DNA from 4 places in the Streptomyces sp. NPDC093089 genome. Region 3 is predicted to be linked to each of the others. Evidence: riboswitches for the same ligand, from Rfam matches in the RefSeq annotation. Region 3 holds a riboswitch; each other region holds the start of a gene.
What was found. Region 3 has a riboswitch for cyclic di-AMP ahead of ACIQFX_RS25290 (peptidoglycan DD-metalloendopeptidase family protein). Riboswitches for the same ligand answer to the same signal wherever they lie in the genome.

Region 1: linked by a shared signal. The riboswitch ahead of ACIQFX_RS03465 (M23 family metallopeptidase) and the one ahead of ACIQFX_RS25290 (peptidoglycan DD-metalloendopeptidase family protein) in region 3 are both predicted to bind cyclic di-AMP.
Region 2: linked by a shared signal. The riboswitch ahead of ACIQFX_RS22570 (C40 family peptidase) and the one ahead of ACIQFX_RS25290 (peptidoglycan DD-metalloendopeptidase family protein) in region 3 are both predicted to bind cyclic di-AMP.
Region 4: linked by a shared signal. The riboswitch ahead of ACIQFX_RS23605 (transglycosylase family protein) and the one ahead of ACIQFX_RS25290 (peptidoglycan DD-metalloendopeptidase family protein) in region 3 are both predicted to bind cyclic di-AMP.

The regions. Positions count from the first base shown of each region.
Region 1 covers NZ_JBIVPA010000001.1:715,725-719,082, forward strand. Annotated here, with positions in the region: gene ACIQFX_RS03460 (PP2C family protein-serine/threonine phosphatase) at 1-955, shown strand, start outside; cyclic di-AMP (ydaO/yuaA leader) riboswitch at 1,219-1,365, shown strand; gene ACIQFX_RS03465 (M23 family metallopeptidase) at 1,377-2,468, shown strand; gene ACIQFX_RS03470 (aldo/keto reductase) at 2,530-3,358, shown strand, end outside.
Region 2 covers NZ_JBIVPA010000009.1:244,179-247,536, reverse strand. Annotated here, with positions in the region: gene ACIQFX_RS22580 (8-amino-7-oxononanoate synthase) at 1-618, shown strand, start outside; gene ACIQFX_RS22575 (ATP-binding protein) at 863-1,297, shown strand; gene ACIQFX_RS22570 (C40 family peptidase) at 1,379-1,855, opposite strand; cyclic di-AMP (ydaO/yuaA leader) riboswitch at 1,859-2,065, opposite strand; gene ACIQFX_RS22565 (hypothetical protein) at 2,380-2,685, opposite strand; gene ACIQFX_RS22560 (ClpP family protease) at 2,693-3,331, opposite strand.
Region 3 covers NZ_JBIVPA010000011.1:25,839-29,196, reverse strand. Annotated here, with positions in the region: gene ACIQFX_RS25305 (helix-turn-helix domain-containing protein) at 1-147, shown strand, start outside; gene ACIQFX_RS25300 (DUF6126 family protein) at 181-336, shown strand; gene ACIQFX_RS25295 (tyrosine-protein phosphatase) at 373-1,194, opposite strand; cyclic di-AMP (ydaO/yuaA leader) riboswitch at 1,555-1,740, shown strand; gene ACIQFX_RS25290 (peptidoglycan DD-metalloendopeptidase family protein) at 1,745-2,722, shown strand; gene ACIQFX_RS25285 (SGNH/GDSL hydrolase family protein) at 2,890-3,358, shown strand, end outside.
Region 4 covers NZ_JBIVPA010000010.1:48,388-51,745, forward strand. Annotated here, with positions in the region: gene eno (phosphopyruvate hydratase) at 1-1,043, opposite strand, end outside; gene ACIQFX_RS23600 (LysM peptidoglycan-binding domain-containing protein) at 1,348-1,662, opposite strand; partial or broken gene ACIQFX_RS23605 (transglycosylase family protein) at 1,657-2,052, opposite strand; cyclic di-AMP (ydaO/yuaA leader) riboswitch at 2,056-2,229, opposite strand; gene ACIQFX_RS23610 (transglycosylase family protein) at 2,488-3,358, opposite strand, start outside.

The DNA of each region.
Region 1 (3,358 bases), on a different contig from region 3:
CGTGGGGCTGCACGTCTACAACGGCACCGCCGACGAGGTCCCGGCCCTCACCGAGACGCTGACCGTGGTCACCGTCTCCGCGCTCGCCCTCCTCATCAACAAGGTCGTGCGCCGCAGCGGCGAGCGGCTCGCCTCGGCGCGGGTCATCGCGGAGGCCGCGCAGAAGGCGGTGCTGCCGATGCCCGCCGAGCGGATCGGCGGGCTCCAGTGCGCGGCGCGGTACGAGGCGGCGCAGGCGGACGCGTTCATCGGCGGCGACCTGTTCGCCGTCCAGGACACCCCGCACGGGGTGCGGCTGGTGGTCGGGGACGTCCGGGGCAAGGGGATGGACGCGGTCGAGGCCGTCGCCGTCGTCATCGGGGCCTTCCGGGAGGCGGCCGAACAGGAGCGGACCCTGGAGGGCGTGGCGCAGCGCCTCGAACGGGCGCTGGCCCGCGAAGGCACCCGCCGGCACGGTCTCGACGCCTTCGAGGGGTTCACCACCGCGGTCCTCGCCGAGATCCCGCGCGCCGACGGCAGCGGCACGTTCGGCGGGTTCGTGCGGGTCGTGAACCGCGGGCACCCGCCCCCGCTGATGCTGTACGCGGACGGGCGGCTCGACCTCATGGAGCCGGCCGAGGCGGCGCTGCCGCTCGGCATGGGGGACCTGGCGGTCTGGCCGGACCGTGCCGAGGCGCGGCCGTATCCGCCGGGCGCGACCCTCCTCTTCTACACCGACGGCCTCTCGGAGGCGCGGAACGCGGAGGGCGTCTTCTACGACCCGGCCGAGCGGCTCGCCGGCCGGATCTTCCCGGGGCCCGAGGAGCTGCTCGACGCGCTCGTGGACGACGTGCGCCTCCACACGGGCGGCGGTTCGACGGACGACATGGCGCTGCTCGCGGTGGGCCGGCCGGCGGCGGGGCAGCCGGAGCGGCGGCGGACGATGCCGGTGGTCCCGCCGGGCGGGACGGGATGACCGGAGGGGGCGAGCGGACGGGCGGCGGGACGCGGTGATCAGGCGCCGGTGACCGGGTGTAGTCGAGAGGTGTCACTGCGATAACAATTGACATAACGTCAGATCGATGGTCTCCGGCGATCCTGTTCTGAAGGGGGGTCAACTCGGGCGTTTCCCTCTCATTTCAATGAATGATCAAGGGGAACAGCTTGGAATCGGGACCCCCTGTCTATTAACGTTCGATAACGCAGCGCGGTCGTTTCAGCCGTCGCAAGAGGCGGCACCGTGCGCACGCGCCGAATCCTGAAAAGGAACCGGGGAACCACCACTTGGGGTGAATCGGGCCTTTCGCACCTGTGCGACCGTGCCCGTAGGAGACCTTCCTGCTCCGAACCCGTCAGCTAACCCGGTAGGCGAGAAGGAAGGAAAGGAGCGCGCCTCCGTGGCGTCCAACACCCCCGCACCCGAAGCCCCCTTCGATGCCTTCGGTGGTGGTGCGGGTCCCGCCGCCCCGGACACCGAGTGGAATCCCACCGAGGACTCCCTCCGCGCGCAGAGCCGCGCCGGCGGCCGCCACCGGGTCGTCAAGCAGCGCTCCAACTTCGCCCGCTCCTCCACCGTCCTCGGCGTCGGCGTGATCGCCGCCGTCGGCGCGGGCGGCCTCGCCACCGCGAAGGAGAAGCCGCCGGTCGCGATCTCGCTCCCCGACCTCGACCTCCCGGACGCCCACGACCTCCCCGGCGTCGGCGACCTCCTCCCCGGCGAGGACAGCGAGCCCGTCAGCGCGGCCCGCGCCAACCCGAACCCGCTCACCGCCGCCACCTACACCACGACGGTCGACGAGCGGACCGAGACGACCGACCGGACCGCGACCGGCGCCGACGCGGGCGAGGCCCTGCGCGCCCGCATCCTCCAGCAGGCCGAACAGCAGCAGGCCTCCGCCGACGCCGCCGACAAGGCCGCCGCGGAGAAGCTGGCCGCCGAGAAGGCCGCCGCCGAGGCCGCGGCCAAGGAGGCCGCCGCGGAGAAGGCGGCCGCCGATGCCAAGGCGAAGGCCGAGGCGGAGGCGAAGGCCAAGGCCGAGGCGGAAGCCGCCGCGAAGGCGGAGGCCGAGCGCCTCGCCAAGCTCGCCGCGAGCTACTCGCTGCCCCTCTCCTCGTACACCCTCAGCGCCTCCTACATGCAGTCCGGCTCGATGTGGTCCTCCGGCTACCACACCGGCCTCGACTTCGCCGCGCCCACGGGCACCCCGCTCAAGGCGGTCCACGGCGCCACCGTGAAGTCCGCGGGCTGGTCCGGCTCCTACGGCTACCGCATCGTCCTGGAGCTCGCCGACGGCACCGAGGTCTGGTACTGCCACCTCTCGTCCATGACGGTCTCCGTCGGCCAGACCGTGGGCACCGGCGAGACCATCGGCCGCGTCGGCGCCACCGGCAACGTCACCGGCGCCCACCTCCACATGGAGGTCCACACCGCCGGCGGCGACGGCATCGACCCGGCGCAGTGGCTCCGCTCCAAGGGCCTGAGCCTCTGAGACCGTCCTCCCGGGGCGCTCGCACGGAATAGGCCCGGCGGCGGGCGGGGTTGACCACCCCATGACCTCCCTCCGCCCGCTGGGCAGTTCCGATCTGCACGTCTTCCCGTTCGCCCTGGGCGGCAACGTCTTCGGCTGGACCGCCGACGAGGCCCGGTCCTTCGCCGTCCTCGACGCCTACGCCGCCGCAGGCGGCAACTTCGTCGACACCGCGGACATGTACTCCGCGTGGGTCGAGGGCAACGAGGGCGGCGAGTCCGAGACGGTCATCGGCCGCTGGCTCGCCTCCCGCGGCAACCGCGACGACATCGTCGTCGCCACCAAGGTCGGCGCCCACCCCCACTTCAAGGGACTCTCCGCGCCCACCATCAAGGGCGCCGCGGAGGAGTCGCTGCGCCGCCTCGGCACCGACCGCATCGACCTCTACTACACGCACTTCGACGACGAGACCGTCCCCGTCGAGGAGATCGTCACCGCCCTCGACCAGCTGGTGAAGGACGGCAAGGTGCGCGCCGTCGCCGCCTCCAACATCTCCCCGGAGCGGCTGCGGGCCTCCCTCGACTTCGCCGAGGCCGAGGGACTCACCCGGTACGTGGCCCTCCAGCCGCAGTACAACCTGGTGTCCCGGGCGACCTACGAGGGCCCGCTCCTGGCGACCGCCGAACAGGGCGGCCTCGCCGCCGTCCCGTACTACGGCCTCGCCTCCGGCTTCCTCACCGGCAAGTACCGCCCCGGCGCCACCGTCGACAGCGTCCGCGCCGCAGGCGCCGGCCGGCACCTCGACACCGACCGCGGTCGGGCCGTCCTCGCCGCGCTCGACACCGTCGCCGAGGCGCACGAGGCGGAGGTCGCCACCGTCGCCCTCGCCTGGCTCGCCTCCCGGCCCACCG
Region 2 (3,358 bases), on a different contig from region 3:
AAGGCCCCGCTGTCCGCACTCGCCGGGGCCTGCCGCGCGCACGGTGCCGGGCTCGTCGTGGACGACGCCCACGGCTTCGGCGTCCTCGGTACGGGGGGCAGGGGCGCCCTGCACGAGGCCGGGCTCGCCGGCGACGAGGACGCCGTCGCCACCCTCACCCTCTCCAAGTCCCTGGGCAGCCAGGGCGGTGCCGTCCTCGGCCCCGCCCGGGTGATCGAGCACCTGGTCAACGCCGCCCGCACCTTCATCTTCGACACCGGACTCGCCCCGGCCGCCGCCGGCGGGGCGCTCGCGAGCCTGCGCCTGATCGCCGCCGAGCCGGGCCTCGCCGAGCGGGCCCGTACGGTCGCGACCACCCTGCACCGGCTGCTCACCGACGCCGGCCTCGTCTCGGCGAGGCCCGACGCGGCGGTCGTCTCGGTCCGCGCGCCCTCCCCGGAGGCGGCGTTGGCCTGGGCGGCGGACTGCCGCGAGCAGGGCCTCCTCGTCGGCTGCTTCCGGCCGCCGTCGGTGCCCGACGGCATCTCGCGGCTGCGGCTCACGGCCCGCGCCGACCTGACGGACGCGCAGATCGAGCGTGCGGTGGCGACGATCCTGCGGACGGCGCCCGTCGTCTGAGCCGGCGGCCCTCGGGGGTGGGGGGGGGGGGGGGGGGGGGGGGGGGGGGGGGGGGGGGCCCGCCCCCCCCCCCCCCCCCCCAACCACACCCCCAGCGCGTTCACGGGCCGCAGAGTTCACCGCTTCGGGCGACAGATGGGGACATATCTTGGTGGAACCCCGCCCGGGGCGGCACGATCGGTGGCACTCTGACGCGAAGCGCAATCCGGGGCAGTGCTCCCGGCGGGAAAGGGACAGCGTCGCCATGGCAGATCACCAGGAAGCATCCGTCACTCTGCCGAGCGAACCCGCCTCGGTCCCCACGGCCCGGCGCTACGTCGCGGAGGTGCTCGCCGGCTGGGGCCTCGACGACGACGGCGAGACCGCCGACGCGATCCGTCTGATCGTCTCGGAGCTGGCCACCAACGCGGTCCTCCACACCTTCGGCCAGTCGCCGACGTTCACCGTCGACGTACGGCTGGTGCGCGAGGAGGTCCTCCACGTCGGCGTGACCGACAGCCATCCCCGCCGGCCCCGCCGCCTTCCGGCCGCGGTCCAGCAGGACAACGGCCGCGGCCTCGTCATCATCCGCTCGCTCGCGGCCGAGGCCGGTGGCCGCCTGTCCGTCACGCCGACCGAGGAGGGCGGCAAGACGGTCGCGATCACGCTCCCGTGGACGGCCGCCCGGGTGGCGATCTAGCGGACCGGGGGAGGAGGAGCGGGGCGGCGCCACCCCGCTCCTCTTCGCGGTCCGCGGGTCCGGCTCAGTGGCCGGGGGCCGTCAGCGGACGCGGCCGTAGTAGACCTTCGACGACCAGATCCTGTCGAGCTTCACCCAGGACCCCGTCTTGGGCGAGTGCCAGATCTTGCCGCCGCCGGCGTAGATCCCCACGTGGTAGACCCTTCCACCGGAGTGGAAGAAGACCAGGTCCCCCTGTTGTCTGCTGGACGCGGAGATGTGCCGGGTGTTGTTGTACTGCTGCTGCGCGGTGCGAGGCAGCCACTTGCCCGCCTTCTTGTACGCGTAGAGCGTCAGACCGGAGCAGTCGAACCGGGTGGGTCCGCTGGCTCCGTACCGGTACGGCGATCCCTTCTTCGAGGCGGCGACGCTCAGTGCCGTGTTCGCGTGTGCGGTGGCTGCCTGGGCCTCCGGCGCCGCTCCTGGTGCGAGCAGCGTGCCGCCGACGGCGGCGAGGGTGAGAGCCGAGACGGCTCCGGCCCGGGACAGCAGGGACGGGACGTGCATCTGCGCAGTCATGCGCAACCCTTCGTCAGCCGCCTGCGAAGGATGACCTGTCGGGTTCGGGCTGGCGAAGATGCCCGGCCGCGGTTGCGGCTTCACCCCAAGGAACGGCCTCGCTGCCGGAACAGCGCGTTCGTCCCGTAAAAATCGGGTCCTCCACTCCTGCCGATCCAATCCTGTCGACCAGACGTCCGGGACAGCGGCAGGACTCGGCGTCCGCCCGGACCGCCCCGCCGCGGTGGCGGGGGCTTGTCGTCGTCAGGGATCTTGACTCACGACATGGGCGAAAACCGAGCTGAAACGGCGATATGTGAGGCTCCTCACGACTGATCCATTCAGGTGGACAGGGAGCCTTTGTGATCTTCGGAGGTTTGGCCAACGAGCCCCGCACCTGCGATGGAGCGTTCGATTCCGCCAAATGCGTACACCTGTTGCGCAACTTGCCCGCGTGCTGTGTCGACTCATCGACTACGCCGAACGGGGGAGGGAATCTGCGGCGCGTGTCGGCCGACCGGACCTCGACACGACACGCCGGAATGTCAACTCGCGCGGGTGCGGGGGACGGTGACCCGGTCGGCGCGGCGCTCGCCGTCCAACACCCGCAGGGCGCGCGCCAATGTGTCGGAGTGCACCTCGCTCTCGCCCCGCATGTGCATGAGTGTCAGGGCCTCGCGCAGTGCCTCGGCGCGTCCGACCAGGGCTTGTGCCGCACGGAGTGCCCCATAAGTATGCGATCCCCTGGATGGATTGATCTTCCCCAGGAGGTCGACGACTTCGAGGTACGCGTCGACGAACTCGCCCTCGGCCCGCGTCAGGGCGGGCAGGGGCGGCAGTTCGGGAACCATGGCCGGCTCACCGCGCCGCGCCGCCGGCGGAGCCCCGCCGGCTGGTGAGCACGTGGTCGACCAGGCCGTACGCGACCGCCGCCGGGGCGTCCAGGACCGTGAGGCGGTCGATGTCGGCGTCGATCCGCTCCCGGCTCCGGCCGGTGTGTTCGGTGAGGATGCCGGCCACCACGCCCCGCAGTCGGAGCAGTTCACGCGCCTGGAGGTCGAGGTCGCTCGGCTGCCCTCGCAGCGGCTCGTCCAGGGTGGGCTGTTCGAGCGTGACCCGGGCGCCCGGCAGCATCATGCGCTTGCCCGGGGTGCCGGCGGCGAGCAGGACGGCGGCGGTGAAGCCGGCCTGCCCGAGACAGGTCGTCTCCACGTCGCAGGAGAGCGTCCGCATCGTGTCGTAGATCGCGGTCATGGAGCTGATCGAGCCGCCGGGGGAGTTGATGTACAGCGAGACGTCCCGTCCCGGCATCGCGTAGTCGAGGTGCAGCAGTTGGGCGATGACGTCGTTGGACGAGGTCTCGTCGATCGGCGTGCCGAGGAAGACGATCCGGGATTCGAGCAGCTTGGAGTACGGGTCGAGGGTGCGGGTTCCGAAGCCGGTCCGCTCCGTGAACTCGGGCAGGACGTAGCGCGCGTCCATGGCGGGCACCTCCATCTGTAAAAAATGTACAGGACGTACAGA
Region 3 (3,358 bases):
GGGGACAGCGCGCACTTCGACTCGCTGACCCCGCACCGGATCGGCGCCGCCACCCCGGGCGGGGCCGAGCTCCTCTTCGTCCACACGCTGATGCAGAGTCCCGCCGCCGAGCTGTGCCTCGGCGACGGAACCCCGCACCTGCGCTGACCCTGCGCGACCCTTCCCCAGGAAAGGACCGACATGTCCGAGAAGTCCGCACCTGTCACCGGCGAGGAGCGAGGAGAGGGCAAGTTCCCCAAGGGGCTCGTGCTCCGCCTCTTCGCCTACCTGATCGCCGGCCACCTCTTCGCCGGCTTCCTCTACCTGCTCTTCATGCTGGGCGGGCAGAACCAGTAGCGGCGGTCCGGGCCGCCGGGGCGGCCCGGGTGGAGGTCACACCTCCGTGAGCAGCCGCTCCCGCAGGCGCTCGCGGGTCTCCGGGGCCAGCTTCAGGCCCTCCGAGAGGTAGGCGTCCACCGTGCCCCAGGTCGCCTCGATCGTCTCGAAGGCGGCCCGCAGGTACTCCACCCGCGCGTCGAACAGCGGGCTCAGCAGCTCCATCACCTCGGGCGACATCGCGTCGGGGGAGGTGGAGCTGCGGCGCACCTTGTAGCGGCGGTGCGGGTCGTTCGACTTCACGTAGTCGGCCTCGATCGCCTTCCGCTCGACGCCGACGGCGAGCAGCGTGATCGCGATGGAGAGCCCGGCGCGGTCCTTGCCGGCCGCGCAGTGCATCAGGGCGGGGACGCTCTCCTCCGCCAGGGAGTGCAGGATCCGGCTGTGCTCCGACGCCCGCTCGACCACCATCCTCCGGTACGACTCGGACATCCGGGCGGCGGCCTTGCCGTCGCCGAGGATCTCCCGCAGCTGCTCTGTCTCGCCGTCGCGGACCAGCTTCCAGAACTCCTTGCCGTCGGCCGGGTCGTTGAGCGGTATGTTCACGTTCCGTACGCCGGGCAGCTCGACGTCCGCGCCCTCGACCTTCCGGTCGGCCTCGTTGCGGAAGTCGAAGACGGTGTGCAGTCCCAGCGCGGCGAGGAAGGCGACGTCGCTCTCGGTCGCGTGGGCGAGGTGGCCGCTGCGGAAGAGACGGCCCGGGCGCACGGCGCGCCCGTCCGTCGTCGGCAGGCCGCCCACGTCCCTGAAGTTGCGGACCTCCGCCAGTTCGGGCTCGTCGGCTTCGGTGGGCGGGACCTGCGGAAGCTGCTGCGTCACGGATGCTCCTGGGTGTCGTCGTTCGGGTGCCCGACGCGAGATCGGTTCCAGGGCCAATCATCCCGTTGGGGTGGTGAAGGCGCACCCCCTCGGACGGTAATGGGCGATCTGTCCGAATTGAGGTATTGGGGATAACGCGCCCTGGTTGCAGGCGAGATGGGCCGGGCTGCGTGAGCAGCGTCATAAAGGTGACGGATCGTGGCCGACCGCCCGGAGCAATTTCCGTGCGCAAAAAGGAAATCGAAGGACCGTCATCCACGCAGGGTGACCGGAATTCGAGCCGAATGGCACCCCCGTGAATCCCCCTCGAAAACAGTGGCTTGTTCGCGCCGACCCCGCTCGTCTAGCGTCACCGTCAATCCGGTCGGACCGCCGAATCCTGCCACCGTCCGGAATTCACTCACCCATGTGTGGCAGGAGCGGGGGACCCAGGAAGTACGCCGGTCCCGCGATGCAGGACGGCTCGGGGTGAAGCCGCGTGAGAACGCGGCCGGGCATCTCCAGTCCGAACCCGACAGCTCACCTCGCAGGCGCCGGAGAGGAATTCGCCATGCCCGCGAAGGGTAAGCACCGCCGTCCCAGGACCAACCCCCTCACCCGTGGACTCGCCGTCGCCGGCACCGGTGGCGCCGTCGTCGCCCTCCCGCTCCTCGGAGCGACCGGGGCCCACGCCGCCGAGCAGTCCGCTCCGGCCGCCGTCCCGGGCCACGCCGTCACCGCCGCAGCGCAGGTGAAGGCCCCCGCCGCCGTCCAGGCCGCCCCCGCCAAGGCCGCGCCGAAGACGTACTCCGTCGTCCGCGGCGACCACCTGTCGAAGATCGCCGCCGAGCACCACCTCGCCGGCGGCTGGCAGAAGCTGTACGCCGACAACCGCCGGGTCGTCGGCGAGGACCCCTCGCTGATCCTCCCCGGCATGAAGCTCACCCTCGGCGCCAAGGGCTCCGCGCCCGCCGCCCCGAAGAGCACCGCGCCCAAGGCCGCCCCCAAGAGCACCCAGAGCTCGAAGAACGGCGACACCCCGCGCGCCTCCCGCGGCTCCGAGCGCTCCTCCGCCCCGGCCGCCGCCACCTCGGAGACCACCACCTCGCAGGCCGCGCAGTCGTCGGGCTCCTCGACCTCCGCCTCCGGCTGGGTCGCCCCCGTCACCGGCGGCTTCTCCACCCCGTACCGCGCCTCCGGCTCCATGTGGTCCTCCGGCTACCACACCGGTGTCGACTTCATCGCCTCCTCCGGCACCACCGTCCGCGCCGTCGGCGCCGGCACGGTCGTCTCCGCCGGCTGGAGCGGCGCCTACGGCAACGAGGTCGTCATCCAGCACGCCGACGGCAACTACTCGCAGTACGCGCACCTCTCCTCCCTCTCCGTCTCGTCCGGCCAGACCGTCACCGGCGGCCAGCAGATCGGCCTCTCCGGTTCCACCGGCAACTCCACCGGCCCGCACCTGCACTTCGAGATCCGCACCTCGCCGAACTACGGCTCGGACATCGACCCGCTGGCCTACCTGCGCCAGCACGGCGTCTCCGTCTGACGCGGACGCCTCCCTTCGCGGAAGCCCTCCTGGCGGCCCGGCACGCACGTGCCGGGCCGCCGCCGTATTCCGGCTTGGGGGAATCTTTATCGGTGGCATATGTCACCCGGCGTCAACCCCTCCTTACGGTCGCGTAGGTCACATCCGAAGGGGAAGGATGTGGTCCCGTGGCAGACGATTCGAGATCAACAGACAAGAACGCATTCGGGTCGTACGCGGCGATCGGTGACAGCTTCACCGAGGGCGTCGGAGACCCCGGGCCCGACGGGACGTACGTCGGCTGGGCGGACCGTTTCGCGGTCCTGCTCGCCGACGAGCTGCCGGAGCACGACGACTTCCGCTACGCCAACCTGGCCGTACGCGGGCGCCTCCTCGACCAGATCGTGGCGGAACAGGTCCCCCGGGCGAAGGAACTCGCCCCCGACCTGGTGACCTTCTGCGCCGGCGGCAACGACATCATCCGCCCCGGCACGGACCCCGACGACGTCGCCGAGCGCTTCGAGCGCGCCGTCGCCGACCTGGCCTCCGCCGTCGGCACCGTCATGGTGACCACCGGCTTCGACACCCGCGACGTGATCCTCCTCAAGCACCTGCGCGGCAAGATCGCCACGTACAACGGACACGTCCGGGCCATCG
Region 4 (3,358 bases), on a different contig from region 3:
AGGGTCTCGGTCAGCGAGCCGATCTGGTTGACCTTGACCAGGAGGGCGTTCGCGGTGCCCTCCTCGATGCCGCGGGCGAGGCGCTCCGGGTTGGTGACGAAGAGGTCGTCGCCGACGATCTGGACCTTGGTGCCCAGCTTGTCGGTGAGGACCTTCCAGCCCGCCCAGTCGTCCTCGAACAGCGGGTCCTCGATGGAGACCATCGGGTACGCGGCGACGAGCTCCTCGTAGTACTCGGTCATCTCGGCGGCCGAGCGGGACTTGCCCTCGAACTCGTACTTGCCGTCCTTGTAGAACTCGGACGCGGCGACGTCGAGCGCGAGCGCGACGTCGGAGCCCGGGGTGTAGCCGGCCTCCTTGATGGCCTCGACGATGAGGTCGAGGGCGGCGCGGTTCGACTCGAGGTTCGGGGCGAAGCCGCCCTCGTCGCCGAGGCCGGTGGAGAGGCCCTTGCGCTTCAGCACGCCCTTGAGCGTGTGGTAGATCTCGGCACCCCAGCGAAGGGCCTCGGAGAAGGACTCCGCGCCGATCGGGGCGATCATGAACTCCTGGATGTCGACGTTGGAGTCGGCGTGCGACCCACCGTTGAGGATGTTCATCATCGGAACGGGCAGCAGGTGCGCGTTCGGGCCGCCGAGGTAGCGGAACAGCGGAAGGTCGCTGGCCTCGGAGGCGGCGTGCGCCACGGCGAGCGAGACGCCGAGGATGGCGTTGGCGCCGAGCGAGCCCTTGTTCTCGGTGGCGTCCAGGTCGAACATGGCCTGGTCGATCAGCCGCTGCTCGGTGGCGTCGTAGCCGACGAGCTCCGGGCCGATCTGCTCGATGACGGCGAGGACGGCCTTCTCGACACCCTTGCCCAGGTAGCGGTTGGGGTCACCGTCGCGAAGCTCGATGGCCTCGAACGCACCGGTGGAGGCGCCGGACGGAACAGCAGCACGGCCGGTGCTGCCGTCGTCGAGGCCGACCTCGACCTCGACCGTGGGGTTGCCTCGGGAGTCCAGGATTTCCCGGGCTACGACGACGTCGATGGACGGCACGAGCATCTCCTTCTGGGATGTGACGCTGGATGTGACGCAAGGTCGATGCAGGTCGCTTGGCCTTGCGACAAGAGCCTAACCGCCTCGGGGGCTCAGGCCCGCCGGGCGCCCGCACCCTGGGACGAAAAAGGACCCAAGGGCACGCACATGGGGACGAAGGGCCCCAGATCTACTGGACAGTAACCGCTGGAGGCCCTCCGCGGGTGCCCGTGGAGGCGCAGGCGTCCGGTACGACGGAACCCCGGCCCGGCGCGCACGGGGGGGGGAGGCGCGCCGGGTCGGGGTGGTCACCGCGGGAGGGTCGTCAGGCTCACTTCAGGTGGAGCTGCTGGCCCACGTAGATGAGGTCGGCGTCGGCGACGACGTCCTTGTTCAGGTCGTAGAGCTTCTCCCAGCCGCCCTGGACGCCGTGCTCCTGGGCGATGGTGCCGAGCGTGTCGCCGGCCTCGACCCGGTACTCGCCGTCACCCTTCTGGACCGTCGTGCCGGCCGGGGTGGTGATGGTCTTGCGGGCCGTGGCCTTCTTGGCCGAGGTGACCTTCTTGGTGGCCGTGGCCTTCTTCGGGGCCTGGCGCTTCTCGCTGCGCGTGGTCGGCTCGGTGGCCGTGCGCTTGGGGGCCTCGATGGTGCCACCGGTGTAGGCGGTGTTGGAGAGGCCCACGCCGCAGCTCGGCCACGCACCCTTGCCCTGGCCCGCGAGGACCTTCTCGGCGATGGTGATCTGCTGGGACTTCGAGGCCTGGTTGGCGGTCGGGGCGTAGGCGGTGCCGCCGTACGCGGCCCAGGTGGAGGCCGAGAACTGCAGGCCGCCGTAGTAGCCGTTGCCGGTGTTGATGGACCAGTTGCCGCCGGACTCGCACTGGGCGACGCGGTCCCACTCGGAGGCCGTGGCGGCCGACGCGGTGCCCGCGGTCATCAGCGGGGCGGCGACGGCGACACCGGTGACGCCGACGAGCGTGGCGACCTGGGTGGCCTTGGAGGGACGACGGTGTTTGCCCTTGCCGGAAAACAGCATGGAGATTCTCCTCACCGACGCCTGTGAGGTGAGCTGTCGGGTTCGGGCCGGAAAGTTGCCCGGCCGCGTGTCCTAGCACGCGGCTTCACCCCAAGCCGGTCTTCGGCCGTCTGTCTCAACGGCCGGGACCGGCACTTACCTTGGGTCCCCCACTCCTGCCTTCGGCGCTGACGCGACGACTGTTCCCATCGACCGACGGCAGGATTCGGCGTTTCGGTCGACGGGGCCCGCGGTGGCGAGCGGTTAAGACCGTAGACACAGACCCACCGGAAGTTCAAAGAGGCCGATTGCGGAAATATCGCCCTTACCTGCCTTCCGGTGGGAGGCGTTTGTGCAGGTGAGAGGTGACGGAGGCAAAGGTTACGGACAGGACACGCCAGTTGAGGCGAAGAGACCCATGTCTCACTTGCCCAGAACCGGACACACCGCCCCGAACTACCCCTCGGCCGGGACCGAATCCTTCGTCAGTTCAAGGCTCTGACCAGGCAGGATCAGGTCCGGATCGGCGCCCACCGTCTGGCGGTTGGCGTCATAGAGGGCCGTCCAGCCTCCGGGCAGTTCGTTCGACTGCGCGATGTCGGAGAGGCTGTCGCCGGGCTGCACGGTGTACGCGTCCGAAGTGCCCTGACTGTCCGTTGCGCCCGAATTATTCACTCCGTCAGCCGTCGGCGTCACGGAGGAGCCATCGGCCGGCTTGTCCGTGGATGACGCATGCTTGCCGGATTCGCCCGACTTGCCCGGCTTGCCGGCTTCCTCCGTAGCGGCCTCGCCCCGGTGCTTGCCGGATCCCGGCGCGGTCGACGGCGCGCCACCCTCCGTCTCACCGGGGGAAACGGACGTACCGGGCGCAACGGACTCGTCGGGCGCGCCCGGAGTCGTCGGCGTGCCGGGGGTGACGGGCACGCCCGGGGTGACCGAGGAGTCCGGGGCCCCCGGCGTGGTGGACGTGACGGGCGACGGGACGGCCGTGGCCTCCTTCGCCTTCTCGGCGGCCTTGGCGGAGGCCGACGGCAGGCCGTCGGTCCGGTTCGACTCGACGACCGGACCCGTGGGCGCCTTCGGGACGGAGGTCGGGCCGGGGTCCACCCCGGTGTCCTTGCCGTCGTTCGTCAGCCCGGCGATCGGCGCGCAGGTGGCCCACTCCGTGCTGCCCTTGGCAAGGGCCTTCTCGGCCACGGCGATCTGCTGGGCGCGGCTGGCCAGGTCGGGGCTGGGCGCGTACGCCAGGCCGCCGTTGCGCTCCCAGCTGTCCTGGGTGAACTGGAGGCCGCCGTACATGCCGTTGCCGAAGTTGGCGCTCCACTGG